DNA from 3 places in the Bradyrhizobium sp. IAR9 genome. Region 1 is predicted to be linked to each of the others. Evidence: predicted binding sites of a transcription regulator. Region 1 holds the regulator's gene; each other region holds the start of a gene.
What was found. The regulator PhoB, encoded in region 1, activates phosphate uptake and scavenging genes when phosphate is short. The targets are predictions, from matches to a motif close to TGTCATNNANCTGTCAT.
Positions count from the first base shown of each region.

Region 2: a site for PhoB is predicted at 2,088-2,104, ahead of GGD67_RS04315 (STN domain-containing protein). Genes of this name have one in related genera too.
Region 3: a site for PhoB is predicted at 3,806-3,822, ahead of GGD67_RS29215 (UDP-2,3-diacylglucosamine diphosphatase). Genes of this name have one in related genera too.

Region 1 is NZ_JACBZW010000023.1:48,238-58,202, forward strand. Features, by position in the region: gene pstC (phosphate ABC transporter permease subunit PstC) at 16-1,005, shown strand; gene pstA (phosphate ABC transporter permease PstA) at 1,010-1,861, shown strand; gene pstB (phosphate ABC transporter ATP-binding protein PstB) at 1,858-2,676, shown strand; gene phoU (phosphate signaling complex protein PhoU) at 2,688-3,404, shown strand; gene phoB (phosphate regulon transcriptional regulator PhoB) at 3,428-4,135, shown strand; gene GGD67_RS37720 (GcrA family cell cycle regulator) at 4,368-4,880, opposite strand; gene GGD67_RS37725 (aspartate aminotransferase family protein) at 5,337-6,545, shown strand; gene argF (ornithine carbamoyltransferase) at 6,545-7,468, shown strand; gene GGD67_RS37735 (Hsp33 family molecular chaperone) at 7,735-8,742, shown strand; gene apaG (Co2+/Mg2+ efflux protein ApaG) at 9,821-9,965, opposite strand, start outside.
Region 2 is NZ_JACBZW010000001.1:884,674-894,638, forward strand. Features, by position in the region: gene GGD67_RS04305 (RNA polymerase sigma factor) at 1-329, opposite strand, end outside; gene GGD67_RS04310 (energy transducer TonB) at 520-1,245, opposite strand; gene GGD67_RS04315 (STN domain-containing protein) at 1,242-2,045, opposite strand; gene GGD67_RS04320 (filamentous haemagglutinin family protein) at 2,207-9,965, opposite strand, start outside.
Region 3 is NZ_JACBZW010000013.1:137,652-147,616, reverse strand. Features, by position in the region: gene GGD67_RS29230 (caspase family protein) at 1-486, shown strand, start outside; gene GGD67_RS29225 (threonine/serine dehydratase) at 771-1,754, opposite strand; gene GGD67_RS29220 (glycosyltransferase family 1 protein) at 1,913-2,956, opposite strand; gene GGD67_RS29215 (UDP-2,3-diacylglucosamine diphosphatase) at 2,970-3,782, opposite strand; gene thiD (bifunctional hydroxymethylpyrimidine kinase/phosphomethylpyrimidine kinase) at 4,026-4,826, opposite strand; gene GGD67_RS29205 (PAS domain S-box protein) at 5,180-7,123, shown strand; gene GGD67_RS29200 (Lrp/AsnC family transcriptional regulator) at 7,219-7,464, shown strand; gene GGD67_RS29195 (cytochrome c) at 7,466-8,392, opposite strand; gene GGD67_RS29190 (CHRD domain-containing protein) at 8,548-8,964, shown strand; gene GGD67_RS29185 (cystathionine gamma-synthase family protein) at 9,038-9,965, opposite strand, start outside.

The sequences.
Region 1 (9,965 bases):
ATCGGCGTGGCAGAAATGGCCGTTCAGAGCGATGTAATCGACGACGCCGGACCGTATGACCGCGCCAAGGCCTTGAGCGCGTTCAAGCTCGGCGACGTCACCTTCTACTGGATCACGCGGTTGTCCGCGATCTCGGTGCTCCTCATTCTCGGTGGCATCATCGTCTCGCTGATCGTCGGCGCGTTCCCGGCGATGAAGGAATACGGCTTCTCCTTCCTGTGGACGCAGCGCTGGGCGCCGTCGGCCGATCCGCCCGTGCTCGGCGCGCTCGGGCCGATGTACGGCACGCTCGTCACCTCCTTCATCGCGATGCTGATCGCCATTCCCGTCGGTCTCGGCATTGCGATCTTCCTCACCGAGCTCTGCCCGCAATGGCTGCGCCGCCCGATCGGCATGGCGATCGAGCTGCTCGCCGGCATTCCCTCGATCATCTACGGCATGTGGGGCTTCTTCGTGCTGGGCCCGTTCCTGGCCAACACCTTCCAGCCCTTCATGATCAGGATCTTTGACGGCGTGCCCGTGCTGGGCGCGATCTTCGCAGGTCCGCCGTCCTATCTCAGCACGTTCAACGCCGCGCTGATCCTCGCCATCATGGTGCTGCCCTTCATCACCTCGATCTCGGTCGACGTGTTCAAGACGGTGCCGCCGGTGCTGAAGGAGGCCGCCTACGGCGTCGGCTGCACCACCTGGGAAGTCGTCCGCAGCGTGGTGATCCCCTACACCCGCGTCGGCATCATCGGGGGCGTCATGCTGGCGCTGGGCCGCGCGCTCGGCGAGACCATGGCGGTGACCTTCATCATCGGCAATTCGTTCCGCATCTCCTCATCGATCTTCGCGCCGGGCACCACGATCTCGGCGGCGATCGCATCCGAGTTCGCCGAGAGCGACGGCCTGCACCAGTCCGGCCTGATCCTGCTCGGCCTCTTGCTGTTCGTGCTGACGTTCTTCGTGCTGGCCGCAGCGCGGCTGATGCTGATGCGGCTGGACAAGAAGGCGGGGAAGTAACGTCATGGCGCTCAATCCGATCTATTCGCGTCGTCGCCGCAAGGACATCGTCATCCGCGGGCTCTGCTTCGCCGCGGCCGCCTTCGGCGTCACCTGGCTCGCGCTGATCCTGGTCACGCTGCTCTTCAACGGCCTGGCCGGCCTCAATCTTCAGATCTTCGTCGCGGATACGCCGCCGCCCGGTTCGACCGAAGGCGGCCTGCGCAACGCGATCGTCGGTTCGATCATCATGACGTTGATCGGCGTCGGCATCGGCGCGCCGCTCGGCCTGTTCGCCGGCACCTACCTTGCCGAATACGGCCGCAACGACAAGCTGACCTCGGTGATCCGCTTCATCAACGACATCCTGCTCTCGGCGCCTTCGATCATCATCGGCCTGTTCATCTATGGCGCGGTGGTGGTGCCGATGCGTGGCTTCTCCGCGATCGCGGGCGCGCTCGCGCTCGCCGTCATCGTGATCCCGGTCGTGCTGCGCACCACCGAGGACATGCTGCTGCTGGTGCCGAATCCCCTGCGCGAGGCGGCCTCGGCGCTCGGCCTGCCGCGCTCGCTGGTGATCAAGCGTATCGCCTATCGTGCGGCCCGGTCGGGCCTCATCACCGGCGTGCTGCTCGCCACCGCCCGCGTCGCCGGCGAGACCGCGCCGCTGCTCTTCACCGCGCTGTCGAACCAGTTCTTCAGCCTCGGCCTGAACAAGACGATGGCCAACCTGCCGGTTACCATCAACAACTTCGTCCAGAGCCCCTACGCCTATTGGAAGCAGCTCGCCTGGAGCGGCGCGCTGCTGATCACGCTCACCGTGCTTGCCCTGAACATTGGCGCGCGCATCCTCGGCGCCGAGAGGACTGCAAAATGACCGACCTGTCCGTATCCATGAGTTCCAACGCTCATCTGGCCTCGCAGCCGCTGCCGGAAGCCCCGGCCAAGGTGACGGTGCGCAATCTCAATTTCTATTACGGCGAGCACCACGCGCTGAAGAACATCAACCTGACGCTGGGCGCCAACCGCGTCACGGCGTTCATCGGCCCGTCGGGCTGCGGCAAGTCGACCCTGCTGCGCATCTTCAACCGGATGTACGACCTCTATCCGGGCCAGCGCGCCACCGGCCAGCTCATGCTGGACCAGACCAACGTCCTCGACCCCAGGCTCGACCTCAATCTGCTGCGCGCCCGGGTCGGCATGGTGTTCCAGAAGCCGACGCCATTCCCGATGACGATCTACGAGAACATCGCCTTCGGCATCCGCCTCTATGAGAAGATCTCGAAGTCCGAGATGGACGACCGCGTCGAGAAGGCGCTGCGCGGCGGCGCGCTGTGGAACGAGGTCAAGGACAAGCTCAACGCCTCCGGCCTGTCGCTCTCCGGCGGCCAGCAGCAGCGCCTGTGCATCGCCCGCACCGTCGCGGTGCGCCCTGAAGTGATTTTGTTCGACGAGCCCTGCTCGGCGCTCGATCCGATCTCGACCGCCAAGGTCGAGGAGCTGATCCAGGAACTGTCCGAGAACTACACGATCGCGATCGTCACCCACAACATGCAGCAGGCGGCGCGCGTCTCCGACAAGACCGCCTTCATGTATCTCGGCGAGCTGATCGAGTTCGACGACACCAGCAAGATCTTCACGTCGCCGAGCGACCGGCGCACGCAGGATTACATCACCGGCCGGTTCGGCTGAGGAGACGCGACATGGGTACTGAACATACCGCAAAGGCTTTCGACACCGACCTCCAGGAGCTCACCCGCCTGGTCGCCGAGATGGGCGGCATCGCCGAGCGCATGATCGTCGATTCCGTCGACGCGCTGATCCGCCGCGACGTCGCGCTCGGCCAGCGCGTCGTCACCATCGACGCCGAGCTCGACGCGCTGCAGAAGCGCATCGAGGAACGCGCGGTGCTCACCATCGCCCGCCGGCAGCCGATGGCGGTGGATCTGCGCGAGATCGTCGGCGCCATGCGCGTTGCGACCGACCTCGAGCGCATCGGCGATCTCGCCAAGAACATGGGCAAGCGCGTCGCCGCGCTGGAGACCGACTTCCATCCGCTGAAGCTGTTCCGCGGCCTGGAGCACATGACCGACCTCGTGCAGCAGCAGGTCAAGTCGGTGCTGGACGCCTATGCCGCGCATGACCTGCCGGCGGCGATGGCGGTGTGGAAGGGCGACGAGGAGGTCGACGCGATCTGCACCTCGCTGTTCCGCGAGCTCCTCACCTACATGATGGAGGATCCGCGCAACATCTCGTTCTGCATCCATCTGATGTTCTGCGCCAAGAACATCGAGCGGATCGGCGACCACGCCACCAACATCGCCGAGACCGTGTTCTACATGATCGAGGGCCAGGCGATCACCGACAAGCGGCCGAAGGGCGACATGACCACCTTCGCCACGACGGTCCCGAATACCTGAAGACTTGAAGGAGCGACGACCCGATGGGCGCACGCATTATGGTGGTTGAGGACGAGGAAGCTCTCACCGAGCTGCTTCGCTACAACCTCGAAGGCGACGGCTATGACGTCGAGACGGTCATGCGCGGCGACGACGCCGACACCCGCCTCAAGGAGCACATCCCGGACCTGATCGTGCTCGACTGGATGCTGCCGGGCCTGTCGGGCATCGAGCTGTGCCGCCGCCTGCGCACCCGGCCCGACACCAAGCAGCTGCCGATCATCATGCTCACCGCGCGCGGCGAGGAGAGCGAGCGGGTGCGGGGGCTTGCGACCGGCGCCGACGACTACATCGTCAAGCCGTTCTCGGTGCCGGAGCTTTTGGCGCGCGTGAAGGGCCTGCTGCGGCGCGCCAGTCCTGAGCGGCTCGCGACGGTGCTGGCCTATGGCGACATCGAGCTCGACCGCGACAAGCGCCGCGTGGCGCGCTCGGGCCGGCCGATCGATCTCGGCCCGACCGAATATCGCCTGCTGGAGTTCTTCCTGGAGCATCCCGGCCGCGTGTTCTCGCGCGAGCAGCTGCTCGACAGCGTCTGGGGTCGCGACATCTACATCGATGAGCGCACCGTCGACGTCCATATCGGCCGCTTGCGCAAGCTGCTCAATCTCGGCCGCGAGCAGGATCCGATCCGCACCGTCCGCGGCGCCGGCTACGCGCTCGACGACCGCTTCGCGAAGGCGGAGCAGACGTAAGGTTTGCTGGCGTTGGCTTTGGCGGGCTGCCGCCGCATTCTCCGGTGTCGTCCCTGCGAAAGCAGGGACCCATAACCACAGGCGGTGGTTTGGCGAAGACCCGGAGTGACCATCTCGCGCGACAACTGCGCCTTGTGGTTATGGATCCCCGCGTTCGCGGGGATGACACCGAGTTGGTTGAGCCGTCATCGTGTGACGGCTGCCGTCTTGGCGATCAGAGAATTCCGCGAACTCAGCGCGGACCCGGCTTCGCCGGCGCGCGCCGGCGATCCGCCGCCGGCTGATACGCCACGCGCGAGTGCTGGGCGCAGTAGGGCAGGCCGGACAGTGCCTTGCCGCCGCAGAAGAAGAAATCCGGGCTCGAGGGATCGCCGACCGGCCAGTGGCAGGTCGCCTCGTTCAGCTCGAGCAGCGACAGCCGCTGGCCCATCGGCACCACGTTGTCGTAGGTGACGGGTTCAGCCTCCACCTCGACCTCGAAGGCCTGCGCCAGCGCGGTGTTGCCGCGCGCGATGGGGCGGGTCACCCGCATCATGTGCTGCGCGGGACGCGCCTTGCGCGGCCGGGGCGCTGCCGATGAAGGGCTCTTGGCGCGGCCGGACAGACCCAGCCTGTGCACTTTGCCGATCACGGCATTGCGGGTCACATTGCCGAGCTCAGCTGCGATCTGGCTGGCCGAAAGTCCGGCCTCCCAGAGCTTTTTCAGCTGCTCGACGCGATCGTCGGACCAGGTCAAAACCGTCATTGCACCCTTTCCCTCGCTACGCGCCAGCCATCCTGGGGCCTCGCAGCGATTGCCTAAGCCTTCAAAAACCCGTGCCGTCAGAATCCCTTAAGGCTCGCCGGGCGCGTGACTGACGCCCGAACGTTTACGCCGGTACAAGAGGACTCTTGGGATCAGAACCGCTGCACGAGATGTCGTATCTGACAATCCAAACGCTACAATATGGCGTGACTCCCGCGCAAGAGTCCGCCGACTCGCTTCCACATGTTCCGTGGTGAAAACCCGCAAAATCGGCACCGCAAGACTACGGATTCAGCGTTTCCTGAGGCTTTCCGGGCGGCATTGACACCCGTCTTGCCAAGCATAAGATAGTCCCGCGTGCCGCCCTTAAAAGGCGGCACGTTTCGTTTTCCGGGCCGGTCGATGGTGCGTTGCGCAATGCACGCGTCACACCGTCCGCAACATTCAAGTGACATCATGACTAACAGCGCAGCGCCGCATTTGCTCCCCGTTTTCGCCAGAGCCGACCTCGGCTTCGAGCGCGGCGAAGGCTGCTGGCTGATCGCGACCAATGGCGATCGCTATCTCGATTTCACCTCGGGCGTGGCTGTGAATGCGCTCGGCCATTGCCACCCGCATCTGATCAAGGCGCTGCAGGAGCAGGCGACCAAGCTCTGGCACATGTCGAACCTGTTCCAGAGCCCGGACGGCGAGAAGCTCGCGAGCCGGCTTTGCAACGAAAGCTTTGCCGACTTCGTGTTCTTCTGCAATTCGGGCGCCGAAGCGCTGGAAGGTGTGATCAAGCTGGTCCGCCATCATCACTTCTCCAAGGGGCATCCGGAACGTTATCGCATCATCACCTTCGAAGGCGCCTTCCACGGCCGCACGCTGGCAACGCTCGCCGCGACCGGCTCTGCAAAATATCTCGAAGGCTTCGGTCCGCCCATGGAAGGCTTCGACCAGGTGCCGCATGGCGATATCGAGGCCGTCAAGAAGGCGATCGGCCCGCACACCGCCGGCATCCTGATCGAGCCGATCCAGGGCGAGGGCGGCGTGCGCTCGGCAACGCCGACCTTCCTCAAGGCGTTGCGCCAGCTTTGCGACGAGAAGGGCCTGCTGCTGGCCTTCGACGAGGTGCAGACCGGCATGGGCCGCAGCGGCGATCTGTTCGCCTATCGGCGCACCGGCGTCACGCCTGACGTGATGTCGCTGGCAAAGGCGCTCGGCGGCGGCTTCCCGATCGGCGCTGTGCTGGCGACCGCGGATGCGGCAGCCGGCATGGGGCCCGGCTCGCACGGCTCGACCTTCGGCGGCAATCCGCTGGCGATCTCCGCGGCCAATGCGGTGCTCGACGTCATGCTCCAGCCCGGCTTCTTCGACCACGTGCAGAAGATGTCGCTGCTGCTGAAGCAGAAGCTCGCCTCCGTGATCGACCGTCATGGCGATGTCGTCAGCGAAGTGCGCGGCGAGGGCCTTCTGATCGGCATCAAGGCCGTGGTGCCCTCCGGCGATCTCGTCGCGGCGCTGCGCAATGAAAAACTGCTCACGGTCGGGGCCGGCGACAATGTCGTGCGTTTCCTGCCACCGCTGATCGTGACCGAAGCCGAGATCGAGGACAGCGTCGGGCGGTTAGAGCGCGCCTGCGCCGCGATCTCGTCCAGCCAGACCAAGCGGGCGGCAAGCTGATGAGCAAGTCCCCGAAGCACTTCCTGGATATCAACGAGCTGCCGCTGTCGGAGCTCAAGACCATGCTCGCGGCGTCCTCCGCCATGAAGGCGAAGCAGAAGGCGCAGCAGCCGGTGCGGCCGCTCGAAGGCAAGACGCTGGCGATGATCTTCGAGCGCCCGTCGACCCGGACACGCGTGTCGTTCGACGTCGCGATGCGTCAGCTCGGCGGCGAGCCCATCATGCTCACCGGTGCCGAGATGCAGCTCGGCCGCGGTGAGACCATCGCCGACACCGCGCGCGTGCTGTCGCGCTATGTCGATGCCATCATGATCCGTATTCTCAACCATGACGCGCTGCTGGAGCTTGCGGCCAACGCGACGGTGCCCGTCATCAACGGCCTGACGCGGCGCTCGCACCCCTGCCAGGTGATGGCCGATCTCATGACCTATGAGGAGCATCGCGGCCCGATCGAGGGCAAGACGGTGGCCTGGACCGGCGACGACAATAATGTGCTGGCGTCCTGGGCTCACGCCGCCGAGCGCTTCAAGTTTCAGCTCAATGTCGCGACGCCGCCGGAGCTCGCGCCGAAAAAAGTGATGCGCGACTTCATCAAGGCGACCGGCGCGCCGATCATGCTCGGCACCGATCCGGAAGCCGCCGTGCGCGGCGCCGACTGTGTCGTCACCGACACCTGGGTGTCGATGGGCGACAAGGAAGGCGAGCACCGCCACAACGTGCTTAAGCCCTATCAGGTCAACGGCAAGCTGATGTCGCTGGCCAAGCCCGATGCGCTGTTCATGCACTGCCTGCCCGCCCATCGCGGCGAGGAAGTCACCGACGACGTGATCGACGGTCCGCAATCGGTCGTGTTCGATGAGGCCGAAAACCGCCTGCACGCGCAGAAGGGCATCCTGGCCTGGTGCTTCGATGCGGTGAAGTAAGGGCGCTGCAAGCCCGACGGCCGCCTCACACACAACTGTCGTCCCTGCGAACGCAGGGACCCATACCGCGGAATCTCTCTTGTGGCGGGCTGGCGGAGGCGAGCGGTCTTCGCCAAACCGCATCCTGTGGTTATGGGCCCCGGAGCTGCGCTTACGGTTGTCCGGGACGACATCGAATTTGCCGCAACGTTGTGCAACCTTATCGCCCCCGAACCCACCACCCCGCGCCCTTCCATTTCCCACCGACCGACCCCAGATAACGACCCATGGTTTCCCAATCCCCTCAGATGAAAGCCGGCCCCGAAGGCCCGGTTCGCGCGCCATCAGCGGTTCCGATCGATGACGCCGTGTTGCCCTACGAGGTCGACGCGCTCGACGTGCGCGGGCGCCTGGTGCGGCTTGGCCCGGCGCTCGACGAGATCCTGACCAAGCACGATTACCCCGCGCCGGTCGGCAAGCTGCTCGGCGAGGCCATCGTGCTGACGACGCTGCTCGGCTCGGCGCTGAAATTCGAGGGCCGCTTCATCCTGCAGGCCCAGACCGACGGCCCGGTGTCGTTCCTGGTCGTAGACTACATGGCGCCGGATCGCCTGCGGGCCTATGCGCGCTTCGATGCCGCGCGTCTCGGCGATACCAAAGATTCGGGCACGCTGCTCGGCCGCGGCCATCTCGCCATGACCATCGACCAGGGCCCCGACATGAGTCGCTACCAGGGTCTGGTCGCGCTCGACGGCGGCAGCCTCGAAGACGCCGCCCACGAATATTTCCTGCGCTCCGAGCAGATCCCGACGCGCGTGCGCCTCGCGGTTGGCGAGGAGTGGCGCTCCAACGACGGCGGCAAGCATCGCTGGCGCGCCGGCGGCATGCTGATGCAGTTTCTGCCCAAGGCGGCGGAGCGCGCGCGGCAGGCCGATCTGCATCCCGGCGATGCCCCTGATGGCGTCGAGGTGCACAGCGTCGCGGAGGACGACGCCTGGGTCGAGGCGCGTTCGCTGATCGAGACCGTCGAGGACGTCGAGCTGATTGATCCCGAGCTCTCCGGCGAGCGGCTGCTGTTCCGCCTGTTTCACGAGCGCGGCGTGCGCGTGTTCAATCCGATGGTGCTCAAGGCGCAATGCTCCTGCTCGCGCGATGCGGTCGCCGCGATGCTGAAGAGCTTCTCCCCCGACGACCGCGCCGCCATGGTCAAGGACGACAAGGTCGTCGTCACCTGCGAGTTCTGCAGCTCGGTGTACGATTTCACGCCGGACGAGGCGGGCGTCGAAGGCGCGTAGCGAGCTCTCGTAGGGTGGGCAAAGGCGCACTTGCGCCGTGCCCACGAGCTCTCGACGGCGGCGAAAGACGTGGGCACGCTTCGCTTTGCCCACCCTACGGCGCCTGCCCTGTGTCGCGCTCTGTCAATCCGCTTCGCTAAAAATATTCCACTTTACCGAAATTCGGTTTCGGCGTATGTGTTGCCCATCCCGGCTCACCCAAGAGGGGCGACTATGTGGTCGTCACTGTCGCGAGCCGGGCTTGCGGTGGACGCGGCAGCGTCGGCACGAGAGGTGCGGGCAGGGCGGGTAGTCCCTGTGAGCCCGTAACCGCGTGCGGATGAGCGGCGCTGTTCAGTTCGTCTCGCCACATTCTTTCGGCAACGTCGACAAGGCCGGGAGATAATGTGGTGACCAGCGAATGCGCGTACGGCAAAACCGTGTGGTCCTGGCCGTCGTTGCTACGGTCAAGCCTTTCGAAGATGCGCGCGAGCCCAACCGGGCGGACGGCATCGTCAATTCGAACGGCGAGGGAGGCCAGAAGGAATGGTCGGCTCCCGGGAGATCACGGCATAAGCCGTCCAACCATCGCGCAGGGAAGGCCGAGTGATCGGCGACACCTGTATGCTGCTGTGCGGTCTTCTTGCGTGCGCTTTTCGCGCAGCAGACCGCGGGTGCCAGCCGGCACCCGGCCTTCCCTGCGCCCTCTTGGCTTTAGAGGGTGAAGCGACGAAGCAAAGCTCGGGCGATTCAAGCCGCGAGGCCGCCAAGGCGTGTCTGCAAGCTGAGCTGCGTGCCACAATCTCGATCTCGTAGGGTGGGCAAAGCGCAGCGTGCCCACGCCCTGTTGTTGATGGAAAGAGATCGTGGGCACGGCGCTATGCGCCTTTGCCTACCCTACGGCACCGCCGCTGGGATGTGCAGGGGAGCATCGCAATGCATGCGCCCTCTCCGATCTCCTGCCCCGGACGCTGCGCAGCACGAAGTGATGCGCTGCAGAGCCGGGGCCCATCTCGCCGCTTGCCGTGGCGCCCCTTTGTCCCGGCTCTGCGCAGCGCCACTACGTGCCGCAGCGCGTCCGGGACACGAGAGCGAGGCCCTAATTCAACACCCTCTTATTGTCCGGGCTATCCAGCGAAAACGCCGGCACGTCGATCTCGAAGCGCTCGCCGCTTTCGGTGACCATCTGGTAGCGGCCGGTCATGAAGCCGGAGGCGGTCGAGAGCGGGACGCCGGAGGTGTAT
Region 2 (9,965 bases), on a different contig from region 1:
GCCTCGATTTCCGAACGCGCCTCGACCACTCTGGCCGGATCGGGTTCGTCATCACGTATATCGAGAAGCGCATCTATCTCCGACGCGCTGACACGATAGTTCTGCGCTTTCTGGCGATCCTTCGCGATATTGATGGCGGTACGAAAGATGTAATCGGCAGGACTGCGTACGGGCTCGGCATCCGTGACTCGGTCGAGACGCAGAAACGTTTCGTGCAAGGCTTCGTGGGCGAAATCGGCCGATCCTAACCGGCGCGTAAGCTTCCGGATCAGGCCTTCATAGTTCTCGACCAACTGCCCCCGCAGCCGTATTCGATTGCTATCAGCCACGTTTCACGTGCCCAACATACTCTGGTATTTCCGGCGCAAACATTGCCTACGCAACTACTGCAAAAGGTTCGGAAGGTCGTAGCGTTGCCGGGCTACACATTTATGACACAAGGCGCGAGCGACGACATCGCGTCCGGCCCGCCACTGCACGAATGCCTGTCCATCGCCCAAGCACGGACTTCATGACGGGTCAAAACTCGAGCTCCAGATGAATATTGAGCCGATCCGGCAGCTCGGGCGGAATCGGCGGCAGCGGCTGGGCTCGCCGGATGGTCTCGATCGCCTCCTTGTCGAGCAGCAATTGACCCGAGCTCGTCCGAACCCAGACGCCGAGTAGCGTACCATCCCTGGCCATGGCGAACTGCGTGACGACCGTTCCTTCAAGGTGCATCGCGCGCGCCGCGTTGGGATAGCGCTGATAGCGCGAAACGTGCCGAAGCAGCGACTGCTGAAATTTGATGGCGGCGCTGCTGGCAGGTCCGCTCACGGCCGACGGCGTCGACATGACATTTGAGGGCGGAGCGTCTCCGGGCGTGAAGCTTCTCGCTTTCGGGACCGGAACGGGATCGTCGGATGGCGTCGGATTTGGGTCCTTCAATGGCGTATCGGCGCTGCTGGCGACATTCTCCTTTTCCGGTTGAGAATCCGAAGCGACTGCTATCGGAACGGCATCGGGCCGCGGAAGCAGCTGAACCTGCACGATCGCAGCCGACTGTTGTCCCGGAGAGCCGGCTGGCACTTGCATCCTGATCCAGTAAACGCCACCAACGAAAAGAACGGCCGCCAGGGCGGGAATACCCAGCAGGCGATAGAACTCTCCCGATGGCGAGGCGGCATCCAGGTCGTCGTCTCGATAGGATCCAAAGACCGCCGCTCGTCCCTTCTCGTTTCCGGGGCGGACATCGCTGTCGCTCATTGCAGGGACTTCACCATGATGACGACGCGGACCGGCTGTGGCGTATTCGCTGGCGCCGGCTTGCTGATCGTCAAGCCCCGAAGCGCCGCCGACACCGCAAGATCCCGTTCATGGTCCCCGGTCGAGCGGAATAACTCGGTGCGTTCGATCGTGCGCGCGGGATCGATCCAGATATCCAGCACCGCGCGATAATTGCCATCGCGCGTCCTTGCGTTCTTTCGAAGCGCATTCTGAATGTCCATCTGCACTCTTTGGCTATAATCCTGCAATCTGGCGGCGTCGTCGGCATCGCCGGTCTGACGCACGCGCAATCTTCCCAGGAACAGGTCCGATGTTGCGAGCGGAGCCGCCGGAGGTGCATAGCCGACACCTTCTGCGCTGGGAAGAGCAAGCGTGATGGCGTCGGGACGAATATAGCGCACCTTCAGCTCCGTGCCCGCGAGCAGCAGGTTCAGCGCTTCATCGGCGGCATACGTTCCTTCAACCGCGACCGACGTTCGACCGACCGCGGAGTTGCTTTCATAGAGCACTTGAATGCCGGTGATCTGTCCATAGGCTTGCAGCGCACCAGCCAGGGACTGTGCCGGAATGCGGAATGCGATCGGCCTTTCCGCACGCGCCACCCGGTCTTCTTCCGCGGCATTGGCGCCGAGGATGACCGTCATCAGCCAGGCGGGCAATAGCACCAGCAAGCGGAACGCGGCGCGGCGACCGCCTCGAGGACCGTCGGCATCCGACGCCGCGACGCCATGCAATGTAACTGCTTTCATCGTGCTGCTCTTGTCGACCAGAAACCGCACTTCGGCTGTTTGGATCGTTGAAGCGCGGGCGATGCCTCCTCTATATCGTTTGCATGACAGTGATCTAACCGGTGCATCCGGCCGGGTGGGGCCCCACCCGGCCGATCGATACGAACCGGCACGACCGGACGTCGGACCCGGATGCCTGCCCGGGCCCTGCCTTAGAGCGACGCCTTGCGCCCCAGCCGCTGCAACAGCACGGCTCGCTCGTCCTCCGTCAGGTTCTTCAACTGCTCGGCCGTGAACTCGCCATTGCCGAGCACGCGGAACATGCCGTTCGGATCGTAGCTCTGCTTGTCGGGCGCCCGCCGCTTCTCATCGTCGCCGGCGTCGGGCTGAGGAGACTGACCGCCGCCGCCACCACCGTACCCGAGAACTTCGACGATGATCACCGACGGCCGATCCGAAGATCCCTGCTTGGTCACGTCCTTCACGGCGTCATTTGCAGCCTTGTCCTTGGTATCGATCGCGAGCGGCGCAGTTTTGACCTCCGCCTTCGGCACTCCTTTGCTCTGGCCCGACACCTGGATGTTGTCCACGTTGACGACGAAGCGCGCCGCAATGAGGATGTCGCCGCTGACGCGGATGCCGGCGTCGCCGGCATTCACGGTACCCTGGGGAGCGATCAGGTTAACGTCACCTTCCGTCACCCCGGTGAAGCCGATGATCGTTCCGATGCCGCTTCCGGAGATATCGGCCTTCTCGAGCACGCGCGTGACGGCATCGAGATCGGTCTGGATCTCCGGTGCCGACGGCACGCGTGCGGTCTTGGCGCCGCGGCCGGCGTCGATGTCGCCCTGCGTCGACCAGATGATCTCGTTGCCGCCGGCAAAGGTCAGGATACGCGAGCGGTTCACGGTGACGCTGTCGCGCGCAAAGAGGTTGATGTCGCCCGGTCCCAGTGTGACGAGGCCGAACTCCACCGGCGCCGGCTTGCCGAGCGCAGCAACTTGCAGGCCGCCACCGGGGGTCAAGACCTCGATGCTGCCGCCCGACATGGTCCGGAACTTGGCATTTCCGGTCCTGACGTCGCCCGCCCAGTCGCTGCCCGGGAACAGCGTCTCGATCGCGGCATAACCGCGATTATAACCGCCATTGCGTGGCTTACCGCTCGTGTCGGGTGTGTTCTGGTCATCGCCTGCGGCCCGTAGCTCCTGCATGTAGACCTGCCGAACGAAGCGTTCACGCACCAGCATCGGCAGGGTCTGGAATTTGGTCCAGGCATCAAGCGGAGACAGCTTCTCGCCGGTCACGTCCTCCACGAAGGAGACGATGCCGGTGCGGGTCCTGTGCGGCCCGGAGGAACGTTGCTCGAATGCGTCGGTGAGATAGAGCGGTACCGCCGTGCCGTCCGCCAACGTGGTCTTGAGATAATCGGGCATCTTCCCGATGTTTGCCGGATCGAGATAGACCGCCAGGAACGCATCATAGGATGGTTGCTTGCCCTTGAGGCCCGCCATCACGGTGATCGCCGCGCTCTGCTGAGGCAGGCCGAGGATCTGCGTGAAATCCTTTGGCCGGTTGTTGGAATCATATTCCTGATTGCCTGTGCTGAAGATCGCCAATTCCGGCGCGTATACGTCACGGCCCGCGCTCACCTGCATTGCGCCCGGTCCCTGGACAAAGATCGAGCCTCGCACCGGGCCGCCGATGATGTCGTTGCCGGCCTCGAGTAACGACACGTCGGTCGGATGAACGTTGCGCAGTGAGTAGTTGATGTTGCGGATATCCGTGCCGGCACGGAACCAGGTCTGCTCGTTGGCCATGACGCCGGCCGTGAGGATCGAGCCGCTCTGGGTTATTAGCGTTCCAACGATCGATCCGTTCAAGGCATAGACACGGCTCGGCTCGTAGTCTGCCTCGTTCGGCAGATGGTCGGGATTGCGAAGGTTGTACAGATGCAGCGTGTGGCCGGCGATATTGCTGGCCGGCGCGGAGAAGGGATTGACCAGGACGTTGTGGAGCCCGCTCAGGGTGTCCGGCGAGGAACCGCCGAGGTTGACCGGAGAGGAAACGGTGCCTCCCACAGGCTCGAACGGTGACGGAATCATCTCAAGTGCAGCGCGGGACATGACGATTTCGCCGACGAGGACGTCGTTTGCGGCGAGAAGCCGCAGCTCCGGATTTCTGCTCGGCATCGTGTACAGCGTGCTGTTCAGCACGGAGCCGTTCAGCGCCGTGACGCGCGTTTTCGACGGATAGATGTTTGCGGCCAACGAGTTCACATTCGCAAACACCTGCAAGGCCGGCGTCGTTATGTCCTTGGACAGATATGTCGCCTGCCCGACCAGGATCACGTCTCCGCCCGTCGATGTCAGGTTGAGCGCGGTGCGCTCGCTTTGACTGCTCATGAACGTCAGTTCGTGGGACATCCCCTTGCCGACCAGAAGCGGATCGAGGACCGTTTGCAGCCGCAGGTCGCCTGCGGTTCGCACGTCCAGGGTTGCGTCACCGAGCGACAGGATCGGGGCGATCGGATAGGTGACGATTTGCGTCCCTACCAGCGCCTTGACATCGCGCCCGACCGCAAATTCACCAGCGGTAATCGTTCCGGCTCCGCGCCCGATGTAGTAATAGCCGGCGCGAACGGCGCCGCCCGCCTCAACGGTCATCGCGCCGCCGTTGCGCAGTTCCAGGAGCTTTGCCTCCGTCGTGGAGCGCCCGCCCCGCACACGGCCATTGGTCGGCAGCGCGACCGTCAGATTGTTGAGATCGCCATCGGCGCGGACCTCGACATTGCCGCCGCCGAGCGCGCCGACCCCGCGCAGGAAGTTAGCGTAGTCAATCCACCAGGAGCTTTGTTGAGCCGGCATCTGGCCGTAGGCGGAATGAGCCCAGGGACCGAAGACGTAGGCGTTATCCGTCGCTCCCTGCCGGTTTAGCCACTCCGAATAGTGCTGCATCTGCGAGCGGTCTGCCGGCAGGGCCACGTCGATATTGCCGCCGACCGCAACGGCGAGATGGCCGCCGCCCACTCCGTAGGTCGCGTTCGCCGGCGCGGTGGTGAAATCGTTGAACGTGGCGAGATCGCGCCGGCCAGCGGTATAGATCGAGGCGCCGCCCTTGAGCTGCAGATCACTACGCGCCGCGATGCTGACGTCGCCGGTGCCGGTGCGAACCATGGTGATCGGATTGACGGTGGTCGTGGTCGGCCCGGGCTTGGTCGTCGCATAGAGCGAAGTGATGGTCGCAAGATTGGGGACGATCTTCGTCAGGTAGAAGTCCTTGAAGGTCGAGTACTTCGTGATGACGTTGAGGCGGCTACCGCCGCTGGCGGCCGTGCTGGTCCATCTGAAGTCGGCCTGCGGTTGCGCCGGATTGGTGTTCAGGCCCTTCGCGGCGGCATAGTTATTCCAGAGGTCGAGCACGTAGCCGTAGGCTGGATCCGTCGGCAGACCGAAAGAAATCTGCGCGCTGGAATTGCTGTTGAGACGGGTGCCAGAGGTGGACTCCAGGCTCGCAGGCCAATCGGCGGGATTCATCGTCGTCGAACCAGGCGCACTGCCCGCGCCAAAGCTGGCAACCGAGTCGACAAAAGCGGTCGCGGCGACGGAATTCAGGCCGCTGACATAGGTGTAACCCGCCTGCTCGCTGAGCGTGATCTTGCCCGTCGCGCCGCTGGCGAGGCGCGTCGGGTCGGCGCTTTCGCCCATCGGCGTGGCGCCCGCGACGAGCCCCAAGCTCCAGGACGGCACCGCCACCCTCGAGCCGTCCGGCTCGGTGATGGAGGGGAACAGGACCGAATAAGCGAGCGCATTCGGCGCACTTGCGCCCGGCGAGTTGGCCTCTGCGCTATAGGGAACACCGACCAGCGTGGGCGGCGCCGTCACGGTTTCGGTCTTCCTCGTGCCGACCGTCGCAAAGGTGATACCGGCATAGACTGAAGGGTTGGTTGTGCTCGCGCTGTCGTAGGGCGAGAGATTGGACGTGGTACTGGTGCGGCCGACGTTGAACACCATGCTCAGGTTCGTCGAGATGGTGCCTTTGGCGGCGACGTATGTCGAATCCAGCGGGTTGGCGAACTGGAAGAAGCCGTCCGTCACGCTGCCCTTCAGATCGATATTGCCCCCGGCGCGCATAGTCAGGACGCCCGGCTCTCCGAGAATGCTGCCGCCGGTGCGATAAGCCATGGTCGTATGGTCACGGAGCAAAGCGCTTTCCTTGCCGGCAACCACATAGGCCTTGCCCAGTACCGGCTCGATCGCCATCACGCCAGCCGCGAGCGCCGAGGCCTGATTGACCACGCCTGCGCCGAGATTCCAGTTACTCTTGAGCACGATGTCGCCGGAAAAATTGAGCTCCATGCCCGCGCGCGCGTGGAAGTTCGACTGGCTCGTCAGTGAGCCAAGATCCGCATAGCCGGCACTGACGTCGAAGTCGCGCACGAATTCGACCAGCGTGCCGGCGCCGTAATCTGCCAGCACATTGAGCTTGCCCGCCGCGGCCTTCGTGAGATCGAGTTCGGCCTGGCCGCCGCTATTGACGGTGACGCCGACGAAGCGCGGATCGGATGCAAGCGTCGCAAGGTCGAAGCGTTTGTAGCCCTCCAGCACGATCTCGCGCGCGCCGTTGATCGTGCCGGCAAAGCTGACATTCACCTTGTCGGCCCCTGGCTGCTCGATGACGGGCGCACGCAGGGTGACCTTGCCGCCTTCGCCGCCCGCCACGTCGATCACGCCGCCCAATACCCGCAGCACGCCGTTCGAGATTCCGAGTGTGACCCGGCCGGAGCCGAGCCCATCCACCGTGTCGGTCGCACCTGCCCGCAGCAGCGCCGCATTCGTCACGGTGAGACCCTGGCCGCCATAGATCGAGATCGAGCCGCCATAGGTCGCACGCGCGTCGATCGAGCCTGCGACGGTCACCGTTCCCTGATCGGCAGCCAGCGCGAATTCCTCGGCCGTGGTCGCACCGTCGAGCGTGACGTCGCCGGAACGAATCCGGAAGCTGCGCGATTTGGTGAAGCCGGCACCATTCAGGCGCTGGTTGAGCCCGCCGAAATCCGACAACGCGGCGATGTCGAGCGAGAAGGAGCCGCCGCGTTTGCCCGCAGCGGCCCTGGCATTGATCGTGCCTTCCAGCGTGACCTGGCTGCTGTCCTGTTCGATCGCGAGCGTGCCCGCACCGCCACCGATGGGACGTCCTTCGGAGTCGCGGGCCGAGCCGAGGTCGAGGGTCGCGCCGGACGCGAGCAGCACCGAGCCGCCGCGGGCCCCCAGCGAGATGGTTCCGGCATCGGCATATTCGGACACGTCGAAGAACGTCTTCTCGAAGCCCCCGACGTCGATCCGCGAACCCGCCGCGAGATTGACGTTGCCATTGGTGGCGTTCAGCTTCACCGTTCCGCCAAGCGCGTCAATGCGTCCGGCGAAATCGACGGCGCGGCCGGTGAGCGTCCAGCGGGAGCCGAGGCTGTCCTGGTCGCGCGCAGGGCTAGCCGTCCCGTAAGCGGCAACCGTGAGGATTCCGGTCGTGGTGACCGACTGCTGGCTGCCGCCCCGGCCGGTCATGACCGGCGCTGACAGAGTCACCGCCGCGCCGGCGACATCGAGCGAGCCCTTGCCTTCGCCGGTAATGCGTGTCGTTCCCGTCAGCACGATGGTGTCGAAACCACGCAGTGCCTTGGCGCCCTCACCCAGGGTCAGCTCGGTTGCCGTGAGCTTCAAACTGCCATGACCGGCGCCAACCGGCTCGCTGAACGTGCTCGCCGTATTTTCCAGCACAACCCGATTGCCGTTCACCGCGATCTCGCTGTTGCCACGGCCCACCAGCCCTGCGGCATCAAGCGTCACGGCCTTGAGGCCCGACAGGTCCACCGCGCTGTGGAAATCGATGGTTGAATAGCTGCGCAAGGTCAGGTGCTGGGTGTTGTTGAGCGCGGCCAGTGCCGCGGCATCGAGCACCAGCCCGCTGCCGCCGCCGAAGCCAATCCGGCCCGAAGCCAGGGACAGCGCTGCGCCCGTCAGGCTGGCCTGGGTGACGAGCGCGTTCCCCGTCGCGTCGATCAGAAGACTCTTGCCGCCGTCGAGGGTGGCACCGGCACCGATCGTCACCCGGCCGCCAACAGTCGTATCGACGTTCTTGCGGCGGACCCGCACCGCGTCGCCGTTGGACAGGCGGATCAAAGCACCCCAGTCGCGATCGGACGCCTGCGGGGCCATCACGAGATCGCCGGCGCCGGTCGGCGCCTCGCCGCGCGCGACGATGACGCTGCCTGCGGAGACATCGATCGTGTCGCTTGCGGCCAGGATGATCTCCGGTCCCGTCAACGCCGAATTTGCACTGTTGCGCACGACGATGTCGTGAGCCTGCACATCAACACGCAGACCGCCGACGTCGCCGCTGCGGAAACCACCGACCAGCAGGCTGCCGGCGCCGAAGCCGGACAGAGCAGCGGCATCGATGACCAGATAACCATCGGCCCGCAAAGTGCCGGCGCTCTGGTCGGCACCCAGGATTGCGATCTTGTTGGCGGCGATATCGACCAGGCCGCCGCGGCCTCCCGCTGCGGCCTGAGAATGCAACTCGCCCTTCAAGATCAGGTCCTGCGTCGCCTTGAACACCACCGAGCCGCCGTCGACCGGCAGACGCGGCGTGACGATCTGCTGACCCGTGAGCCGATACTGCGTCAGCTTGAACGCATCGGAGGCGAAGAAGGTGTTGGCGAAGGCTTCATTGTACTCGCTGTATTGCCTTAGCACAGAGCCCGACATCACGCGCCACGCGGACGACTGCTGGTCGCGGCTGCCGTCGAGCGCATTGGCGCGATAGCCGGACACGACCGCCGTGCCGTCGGCCATTACCGCGGACGTCGTCGCCCGGCCTGTCGAACCGGCGACTGCCTGGATCGCATAAGCGCCCGGAAGCATCGCGTAGGAGGCGGGCAGCAGCGTGTACCAGCCTGCCGGCAATCCGCTGCCGGCGTCGAGCCAGATGCGATCTCCGCTGCGGATCGACGCCGAGCTGGGCGCTGTCGCACCCGCGAAAGCCGGCATGACCGCGAACAGGCCCGGAAGCGCCAGCATGTCGTGTGAGCCGCCCGGTCCCGGCACGTGCTCCCATGCCATCAAGTCGCCGCCACCCTTGATGTTCACCACCGATCCGGGGGCGAGCTCGACCGTCGGCGCCTCGAGCGTCACGCGCTTTTCCGGCAGGCTGGCAATGGTTGTCGGCAACGGCCCGGTCGTCACCGTCCAGTTTTCGTTGTTGCTGAGAGCACCGTAAGGCAGCACGAGGCCGTCGCCGGTCACCGAGGTGACGCTGCCGGCGCCGAGGGTGAGGCGCTGGCTGGCCTTGAGCGTGATCTGGCCGAACGGCGCGCGCAGGGTGCCGTTCTGCTCGATCGTCGGCGCTTCGAGCGTCAGTGTCCCGCCGGCCGACAGTGCCAGACCGGGAGTTCCGTTCTGCTGCACGATCAGCTTGTCGCTGGCCCTGATCGTCGCGTTGATCTGCGAGGTGGGATAGATCTGACCGGCCTTTACGATCAGCGTGCCGTCGACGTCCAGGAACGCGGACTGGCTGACATTACTGTGCGTCAGCCGGATGTCACTCGCCTCGAGCACCGTTCGTTCGAAGCCGCGGATGTTTGCCTGCACGATGTCGATCACGGACCCGGCCAGCGTCAGCGTGCCTGCGCGCACCGGATTGCTCGGCGCCAGGCTGAACAACGAGATGTAAGGCGCAAAGAACCGCGAGCTGGCGCCGTTGCCGTTGACCAGGGATCCGGTGATCGAAATCGAGCCGCTGAAGGCGAGGTCGACACCATCCAGCCGTGTCGTCGACGGGAGAACGAGATCGGCGAAGCCGGCCCCCTGCAGGCTCGAGCTGCGCACGACCAGACCGGACTGGGAAGCCGCCGTTTCGGACAGGATTACGGTCGACAGCGCAGACGCCAACGTCACCTTGCCGCCACGTGCGCCA
Region 3 (9,965 bases), on a different contig from region 1:
GGTGGCCAGATCGGCAACCTGCCCTCGGGCAACAACCAGCCGAACGGCACGCCGTCACAGACCCCGGGCAAGATCGTCACCCTGCCTGCACCGACCAACACGACCACCAGCAATGGTGGCATCGGCAAGATCGTCACCCTGCCGGCGACCAACAACAAGCCGGACGCTGGCAACGCCAATGGCAAGCCGGGCAAGATCGTGAGCATGCCGGTGAATGTCGGCAAGGGCGGCTCGACTGTCGACGTGAAGCCCGTTCAGACGCAGAACCACCCGATCCGCGTCAACAACGGCAACACCGGCATCGTGAAGCTCAACAACAATCCGGTGAACAAGGTGCAGGTGCAGAACAACGTCCAGAACAACCGCCCGCAGCTCAACACGATGCCGAGCCGCATGGTCAACAGCAACAACAACTTCCGGCAGTCGATGAACCAGGCGCCGAGCATGAATGGCGGCGGCAACCGTCGCGGCGGCTTCATGCACTGATTGGGCGAAGAAGAAGGTGCGCTCCCTCCCCCGCTTGCGGGGGAGGGTTGGGGAGAGGGTCTCTCCGCAACGGGACAATCCCCAAGAGGAAAGAGTCCCACCCGGCGCTTCGCGCCGACCTCCCCCGCAAGCGGGAGAGGTTTCACCGAGCAAGCGGTTAGTTCGATCCACAAGATCGACAAACACAAAGAAGGGGCAGAGCGGCAACGCTCTGCCCCTTCTTCATAAACCCTTAGACGTGGTCATTCCGGGATGCGCCGAGAGGCGCAGGCCCGGAATGACGGCTAGGCCACCAGCTCGGCGAACAGATCCGCGTCGACATTGCCGCCGGAGAGCACGATGACGACGTTCTTGCCGGCGACGTCGAGCCGGCCCGCCAGCAGCGCGGCGAGGCCGACAGCGCCGCCGGGCTCCACCACGAGCTTCAGCTCGCGATAGGCGAAGGCGACGGCGGCGCCGACTTCCTTGTCCGACGCGGTGACGCCGCGCGCGAGCAGCTTGCTGTTGATCGCGAAGGTCATCTCGCCGGGGATCAGGGCCATCAGCGCATCGCAGATGGTGCGGCCCGCGGGTGGATGCGGCTCGCGATGTCCTGCGCTCAGCGAGATGCCGTGATCGTCGAACGCCTCGGGCTCGGCCACCACGATCTCGGCGCGCGGATAGCGTGCCTTCACGGCGGTCGCGACGCCCGCGATCAGGCCGCCGCCGGAGGCCGGTGCCACCACGATGTCGGGGCTAAGGCCGAGGCCCGCCAAGTCTTCCGCGATCTCGCGGCCGGCGGTGCCCTGCCCCGCGATCACGAAGGGATCGTCATAGGGCCTCACCAGCGTCGCGCCGCGCTTTTCGGCGATGCCGCGCGAGATCGCCTCGCGGTCGTCCTTGTCGCGATCATAGAGCACGACCTCGGCGCCATAGGATTTGGTGCGCTCGCGCTTCGACAGCGGCGCATCCGCAGGCATCACGATGGTCGCCTGCATGTCGAGGATTTTTGCCGCGGCCGCCACGCCCTGGGCGTGGTTGCCGGAGGAGAACGCCACGACGCCGCCGGCGCGCTTGTCCTGCGGGATCGAGAACACCTTGTTGAAGGCGCCGCGGAACTTGAACGAGCCGGTGCGCTGGAGCATCTCCGGTTTCAAGAACACCTTCGCGCCGACGCGCTCGTTGAGCACGGGAAAGGACAACAGCGGAGTGCGGATGGCGTAGGGCGCGATCACACGCGCTGCGGCGTCGATATCGGCGGGGCCGATCGGGAGGAGCTGTTCGGTCATGGCCGAATGTTATCGCGGCCGATGAGGCCCGGGCAAGACACCTCCGCGCGAGGATTTTCCCCATAGCGTTTTCGAGCGAAGTGGAAACCGGTTCGCGTGAAGAAAACGCGTCAAAACAAGAATCTAGAGCTATTTCGATCCATCGGATCGAGATAGCTCTAGGCCACGAAGCGGGGCTGTTCCGCGCCGTTCCGGCCAGGCAGCACCGCGCCGACCGCCTCAATGCTGGCCACAAAGGCCCTCGCCGAGGCTTCCCAGGTGTAATTGGCCGCGAACGCGACGCAGTCCTGCCGGGAGATATCCAATGCCGCGAAGCAGGCGCTGCGCAAGTCGTGATCGAGCGCGCCGACCGGGGCATCACCGATGACGTCGCGGGGGCCCTTCACCGGGAAAGCGGCCACCGGCAGGCCGCTTGCGAGCGCTTCGAGCAGCACCAGGCCGAACGTGTCGGTCTTGCTCGGAAACACGAAGACGTCGGCGGCCGCATAGATATCCGCCAGTTCCTCGCCGTGCTTCTCGCCGAGGAAGATCGCATCGGGATAGGCCTCTTCGAGCGAAGCGCGCGCGGGGCCGTCGCCGACGATGACCTTGGTCCCGGGCAGATCGAGGTCGAGGAAGCCCTCGAGATTCTTCTCCACGGCGACGCGGCCGACCGACAGGAACACCGGCGCCGGCAGGCAGAGATCGATGGCGCGGGGGTGGAACAGCTGGGTGTCGACGCCGCGCGGCCACAGCACGACATTGTCGAAGCCGCGCTCGGTCAGCTCGCGGGCGAGCGCAGGCGTTGCAGCCATCACGGCGCGGCTGGCGCTGTGGAAGCGGCGCAGCGCCCGCCAGATCAGCGAGCCCGGCACCGGCACGCGGGCGCGGACATATTCGGGAAAGCGGGTGTGGAAGCTGGTCGTGAACGGCAGTCTGCGCTGGCGGCAGTAGCGGCGGACCATCAGGCCGATCGGCCCTTCGGTCGCGATGTGGATGCTGTCGGGGCGCGCCTCCGCGATCAGCTTCGCAATGCGCGCCGGACGCGGCATCGCCAGACGCACGTCGCGATAGCTCGGCATCGCAAAGGTGCGGAACGATTGCGGCGTCAGGAATGTGAATTCGACGCCGAGGCTTTTGCCGGCGTCGGCGAGCTTGGTCAGCGTCCGAACCACACCGTTGACTTGCGGGTGCCAGGCGTCGGTCGCGACCAGGATGCGCATCAGGCGGCCTCTGTTATGCAGCTCTGGCTGCGACCTGCGGGACTTGTGCCGGCTTCTGCAAATGATCCGCCCAGGTGATGATCTCGAAATGGCCGTCGTCGTGCTCGACCAGGGCCGTGCAGCTCTCGACCCAGTCGCCGCAATTCATGTAGCGGATGCCGCCCTCGTCGCGGATCACGGCGTAGTGGATGTGGCCGCAGATCACGCCGTCGGCGTCGTGGCGCCGCGCCTCGGCGGCGAGCGCCTGCTCGAACGCGCCGATATAGTTGACGGCGTTCTTGACCTTCTGCTTGGCCCATTGCGACAGCGACCAATAGGGCACGCCGAACAGGCGGCGGAAGAAGTTGACGAAGCGATTCATCTGGATCGCGAAGTCGTAAGCCTTGTCGCCGAGATGGGCGAGCCAGCGCGCGTTCTGCACCACGAGGTCGAAGATGTCGCCGTGGATGACGAGATAACGCTTGCCGTCCACGCCGGTGTGGACGGTGTTCTCGACGACGTCGATGCCGCCGAAATGCGTGCCGTAATAGTTGCGCAGGAACTCGTCGTGATTGCCGGGGATGTAGACGACCTTGGCGCCCTTGCGCGCCTTGCGCAGCAGCTTCTGCACGAGGTCGTTGTGGGATTGCGGCCAGTTCCAGCTCGATTTCAGCGCCCAGCCGTCGACGATGTCGCCGACCAGATAGATCGTGTCGGCATCATGGTAGCGCAGGAAGTCGAGCAGAAGATCGGCTTGAGAACCGCGGGCTCCGAGATGAACGTCGGAGATGAACAACGTGCGAAAGCGCCGCTCCGGGCTCTCGTCACTCACATCGTAACTTCCCATGCGCCAGCCTGTAACAATGTCCCGTGACAGGGGGATGACCGATTGAACTTTTGAGGCACCTTCAGATACGAATCACGCCTTGCCTCGCCCTCTCCGCGAATATCAGTCGCATGCGACAATCAGGCGACATGGCGCCGCAGGGGGCGCCGCAGCAATCCTACCCTCCCCTGGAGGGGGAGGGTGAACTACCCACACGAGCAGCGCTGAACAGACGAACGCCTGCGCTCCCGCTGGCCGCTCGCCTCAGTAGAACTTGTGGAAATGATGGACCGGGCCGTGGCCGTGCCCGACGCTGAAGCGGTCAGCGGCTGCGATGGCCGCGCTGATCCAGGTCTTGGCGTTGCGCACGGCAAGCTCCAGACCTTCGCCCTTGGCGAGCCCCGCCGAGACCGCCGAGGACAGCGAGCAGCCGGTGCCATGGGTGTTGCGTGTGGCAACGCGCGGCGCCGCAAGCGCGATCGTGCTTTCGGACGTGACGAGATAGTCGGTGCTCTCGGCGCCCTCGCCGTGTCCGCCCTTGATCAGGACCGCACCGCAGCCGAGCGCCAGCAGGCGATGCCCCTGGGTTTCGATCTCGGCCTCGCTTGCCGCGACCGGCTCGTCGAGCAGAGCCGCGGCCTCCGGCAGATTGGGCGTGATCACCGACGCCAGCGGTATCAGTTTTGTGCGGAGCGCGTCGACGGCCTCGGATGCCAGCAGGCGGTCGCCGGAGGTCGCCACCATCACGGGATCGAGCACGACGTGCCCCGGCGCCCAGCGCGACAGCGCGGCCGCGATCGCATCGATACTGGCGACCTGGGCCACCATGCCGATCTTCACCGCGCCAATGTCGAGATCGGAAAACACCGCATCGATCTGCGCGGCGACGAACTCGGCCGGCACCGCATGAATGCCGGTGACGCCGCGCGTGTTCTGCGCGGTCAAGGCCGTAATGACGGACGCGCCGTAGACGCCGAGCGCGGCAAACGTCTTCAGGTCGGCCTGGATGCCGGCGCCGCCGCTCGAATCGGAGCCGGCGATGGTGAGTGCGACCGGGGTCGTCATCGCCGGACACCTTTGCTGGATACAGACACCGCCATGGCCTGTCCTAGCGCGGCCGTGGAACACCGGCAAGCGCGCCGAGCCGCGGCCGATAGTGATTCGCGACGCCGTGCATTCCCTGCGAATCAGGCAAACAGCGGGCCGGCTCGCCCCGCAATCGTGCGGACTTGAAAATGCAACCGCGCCGGACCCTTGGTATAGTCTCGAACCTCACCTGCTTCGCCGAAGAGCGCGAGGTGAGAGTGGAACTGTCCAGCGACACCCATGTTGCGGGCTCACGGCCCGCAAGCCGCCTGGAACGGAATCTTGGGGTGGGAATGATGTGGGCCTTTTTTGAACGTCTCCTCGACTCGTCCATGCTGTCGCCGCACGGCATCTGCCTGTTGTGGGAGCCTGAGCTCATCTGGCTTCACGTCGTTTCCGACGCCTGCATCGCCGCCGCCTATTTTTCGATTCCGTTTGCCCTTGCGATCCTGGTCACCAAGCGGCGCGACCTCAAGTTCGGCTGGGTCTATTGGGCCTTCGCGATTTTCATCATGGCGTGCGGCCTCACCCATGTGCTGTCGATCTACACGCTCTGGGTCCCGGTCTATGGCATCGAGGGCATGGTCAAGGCGGCGACCGCGGTGGCATCCGTGGTCACGGCGGGCGCGCTCTGGCCGCTGCTGCCGAAGATCCTGACGATCCCCTCGCCGTTCGAGCTGCGGCAGGTCCAGGCCGCGCTCGAGGAGGAGGAGATCAAGAGCCGGGACGCGACGCTGCTGCTCAAGCAGGTCAGCGACGCCCAGCGCGCGATGCGCGAGAGCGTGGCGCGCCTCACCGCGATCGTCGAGACCGCGGTCGACGGGGTCATCCTGCTCGACGCGCAGGACCATATTCTGCTGTTCAATCCGGCCTGCGAGCGCTTGTTCTGCTACTCCGCCGACGAGGTCATGGGCCGGAACGTCAGGATGCTGATGCCCGAGGCGGGCACCGCGCCCGACAGCCACGCAAGGCATTTCGCGACCGCCGGCGAGGCCATCGGCCTGCGCAAGGACGGATCGACGTTTCCGATGGACGTGTCGGTCGGCCGGACCCGGCAGGACGGCGAATTGATCTTCGTCGGCATCGTCCACGACCTGACCGCGCGCAAGCTGACCGAGCAGCAGCTCCAGCAGGCGCAGAAGATGGAGACGGTCGGTCAGCTCTCCGGCGGCATCGCCCACGACTTCAACAACCTGCTCACCGTCATCATCGGCAACGCCGAGCATCTGAGCGAGCAGCTCAAGGCGAGGCCCGACCTGCGCCGCTTTTCCGAGGACATCTGCCAGTCGGGCGAGCGGGGCGCCGAGCTGACGCAGCGCCTGCTCGCGTTCAGTCGCCGCCAGTTGCTGCAGCCCCAGACGATCGATTGCCGCGGCCTGCTCGAGTCCATGTTCAAGCTGCTCAAGCGCACCTTGCGCGAGGACATCGAGATCAGGACGGCTTCCAGGCCCGGCACGATCGTGGCCTTCGCGGATCGGGCCCAGCTCGAATCCGCCGTGCTCAACCTTGCGCTCAATGCGCAGGATGCCATGCCGGCCGGTGGTCATCTGACCCTGAGCACGGAGTTGACGACACTTGACGATGACTATCGCGCCCTTCACCCCGAAGTCGCATCCGGCAACTATGTGTTGATCTCGATCACCGACGACGGCGAAGGCATGACGCCGGACGTCACCCGGCGCGCGTTCGAGCCGTTCTTCACCACCAAGGAGGTCGGCAAGGGCTCGGGCCTCGGCCTCAGCATGGTCTATGGTTTCGCCAAGCAATCCAATGGCCATGTCACGATCTACAGCGAGCCGGGCCTTGGGACGACGGTCCGGATCTATTTGCCGCGCGCGGACATTGGATCATCGCACGCCGAGCTTTCCGATGGCGAGGACGCGGCGCCCCGAGGATACGAGACGATCCTGATCGCCGAGGACGATCCGTTCGTTCGCTCCTCCGCCATTCGCAGGGTGGAAGCTCTCGGATATCGCGTCATTGCCGCGGTCAACGGCAAGGAGGCCTTGCAGCAGCTGCGTACCGAGCCCGGTATCGACATGCTGTTCACCGACATCGTGATGCCCGGCGGCATGAGCGGCTGGGAGCTCGCCGACCAGGCGCGGCGGATTCGCCCCGGTCTGCCGGTCCTGTTCACCTCGGGCTACGCGCTGGAGACCCTGGTCGAGGAGGGCCACGCGCATGCGCAGGCGATCGTGCTGACCAAGCCCTACCGCAAGGTCGAGCTCGCCCAGCGGCTCAGAGACGCATTCGCCGCGGCCGTGGTGACGTCCTAAACGAGGGACCGGCATCTGGCGGCCGGCAAGTCCGCTTGCTAAATCGGGCCGGGTTTGGCCTATTAGCCGTCAGATACGCTTTCGGAGTGCCCGCGATGGTTCCTTTTTTCGTCCAGATCAAATGCAAGCTCGGTCAGTCCTATACGGTCGCCAATGCGCTTGCCGAAGCCGAGATCGCGTCCGAGATCTACTCCACGGCCGGCCAATATGACCTCCTGGTGAAATTCTACGTCGACAAGGACACCGACATCGGACATTTCGTCAACGAGAAGGTGCAGGTGCTGCCGGGCATCCAGGACACCCTCACCATCATCACCTTCAAGGCGTTCGGCGCCAGCTGAGCTAACCAGCTTCCTTGCGCTTGGGCCGCGGCGGACCGTCGACCGGCGGCAGCGATTTGAGATAGTCCGCCATCGCCGCAATATCCGCGTCGGACAATTGCGAGGTGTTCTTGATCACCCGCCTCATCGCGCCGCCGACGCTGTCGCCGTCGGGCAAGTCGCCGGTCTTGAGCAAATCGGCGATATCCTTGGCGCTCCACTCGCCGAGGCGCTTCTGGGTGATGTTGGGGACCCACCCCTCGCCTTCCGGATTGGGCCCGCCGGCAAAGCGCTCGCCCGAGATGATGCCGCCAAGCGCGTTGCGCGGGCTGTGGCATTCGGCGCAATGGCCAAAACTGTTGACGAGATAGGCGCCGCGATTGAATTGCGGCGACTTGGTGCCGTCAGCGACGAAGCGCTTGCCGTCCATGAACAGCAATTTCCAGATGCCGACATTGCGCCGGATATTGAACGGAAAGCCGACATCGTGGTCACGCACCTTGCCGGCAACAGACGGCAGCGTCTTCAGATAGGCCAAGAGATCGAGCACGTCCTCGCGCCTTGCGTGCTGATAGGACGTATAGGGAAAGGCAGGAAAATAATGCTGTCCGCCTGGCGAAACCCCGTGCATCACCGCGTTGACGAAGTCGGCGTCGGTCCATTTGCCGATGCCGTCGTTCGGATCGGGAGAGATGTTCGGCGCGTAGAACGTTCCGAACGGCGACTTGATCGCGAGGCCGCCACCGAGCTTGACACGGTCGGGCTGGTCCGGAGTGGCATGGCAGGACGCGCAGCCCCCGGCGTTGAACATGGCCTCGCCGTTGGCAAGGTTTGCCACGTGGGCCGGCGCATTGCCCGCGGCCGCCACCACTGGCGCGCTGAGCCACCAATAGACCACGGCAGCAGTGACCGCGGCGAGCAGCCCCACGAGAATTGTTCGTTGCAACATGCGGATCCATTCACTCGTCGCGGCGAATCTAAGACCGATGCCGTCGCGACTCCAACCACGAAGAATTTAGCCAGCCCCGGCCGGAAACGGGAATAAACTGAAACGCCGGCTGTTGAAAGTTTGGCAGCCCGAACGGGCTCAGCAGGGAGAATGTCATGAACAAGACCGTCATTGCCGCCTTAGCGCTCGGTGCCGTTGCTTTTGCCGGCCCGGCCAGCGCCGAAAAGCTGAAAGCAACGCTCGACGGCAAGTCCGAGGTGCCGGCAACGACCACCAGCGGCACCGGAACCGCCGATCTGGACTATGATGCCGCCAGCAAGAAGCTGTCGTGGACCGTCACCTATTCCGGGCTCTCCGGGCCCGCCACCGCCGCGCATTTCCACGGCCCGGCCGAGGCCGGCAAGAACGCAGGCGTGGCCGTTGCGATCCCGAATGCGGCCGCGAGCCCGGTCAAGGGCGAAGCGACGCTCACCGACGCGCAGGCCGCCGATCTGCTCGGCGGCAAGCTCTACATCAACATCCACACCGCGGCGAACCCGGGCGGCGAGATCCGCGGCCAGGTGACGAAGTAAGCCGCGACGCTGCTTCGTTGCGTGAAGGCCGGGCGCGGGAGGGGCGTCCGGCCTTTTCGATTCCGGCCGCGCCTTAAGCCGCGTTCAGCGCCTGCGTGAGGTCGGCAATCAGGTCGGAGGGATTCTCGATGCCGATCGACAGCCGGATCGTGGAATCGAGCACGCCGATTTTCCGGCGGATGTCGGCGGGGACGCCGGAATGGGTCATGGTCGCAGGCAGGCTGGCGAGCGATTCCGTGCCGCCGAGGCTGACCGCCAGCTTGAGGATCTGCAGCGCGTTGAGGAATTTGACCGCAGCGTCCTTACCGCCGACGATGTCGAACGAGAAGGTGGATCCCGCCCCCAGGCATTGCCGCGCGAACACACGCCCGGCCGGCGAGGCCGCCTCGTGATGACCGAGATAGTGGACCTTGGCCACCTTGGGGTGATCGCGCAAATAGTCCGCCACGAGGCGCGCATTCGCATCGGCTTTTTCCATGCGGAGGCTCAGAGTCTCGAGCGAGCGGTTGATCATCCAGCAGGAATGCGGATCGAGCTGGGTGCCGATGGCGCCGCGGAGCGCCTTGATGCCTTTCATCAGCGCCTTCGAGCCGAGCGCGGCGCCCGCGATCAGGTCGGAATGACCACCGACGTACTTCGTGAGCGAGTAGAGGGAAATGTCGGCGCCGTGCTCGATCGGCCGCTGAAACACCGGTCCGAGCAGCGTGTTGTCGCAGGCGATGATCGGCGTGTGTCCCTGGGCCTTGCCGATAGCGTCGGCGATGCGGCGGATCATGGCGACATCGACCAGGCCGTTGGTCGGGTTGGCCGGGGTCTCGATCAGGATCATCGAAACGCGGCCCTTGGCCATGGCCTCCTCAGAGGCCTGCTTGACGGCGGCTTCGTCGATCCCGTCGGCAAAGCCGACGGCGCCGATCGACAGGCGGGCCAGCGTGTTCGTCAGCAGCGTTTCCGTCCCGCCATAGAGCGGCTGCGAGTGCAGGATGACGTCGCCCGGGCGA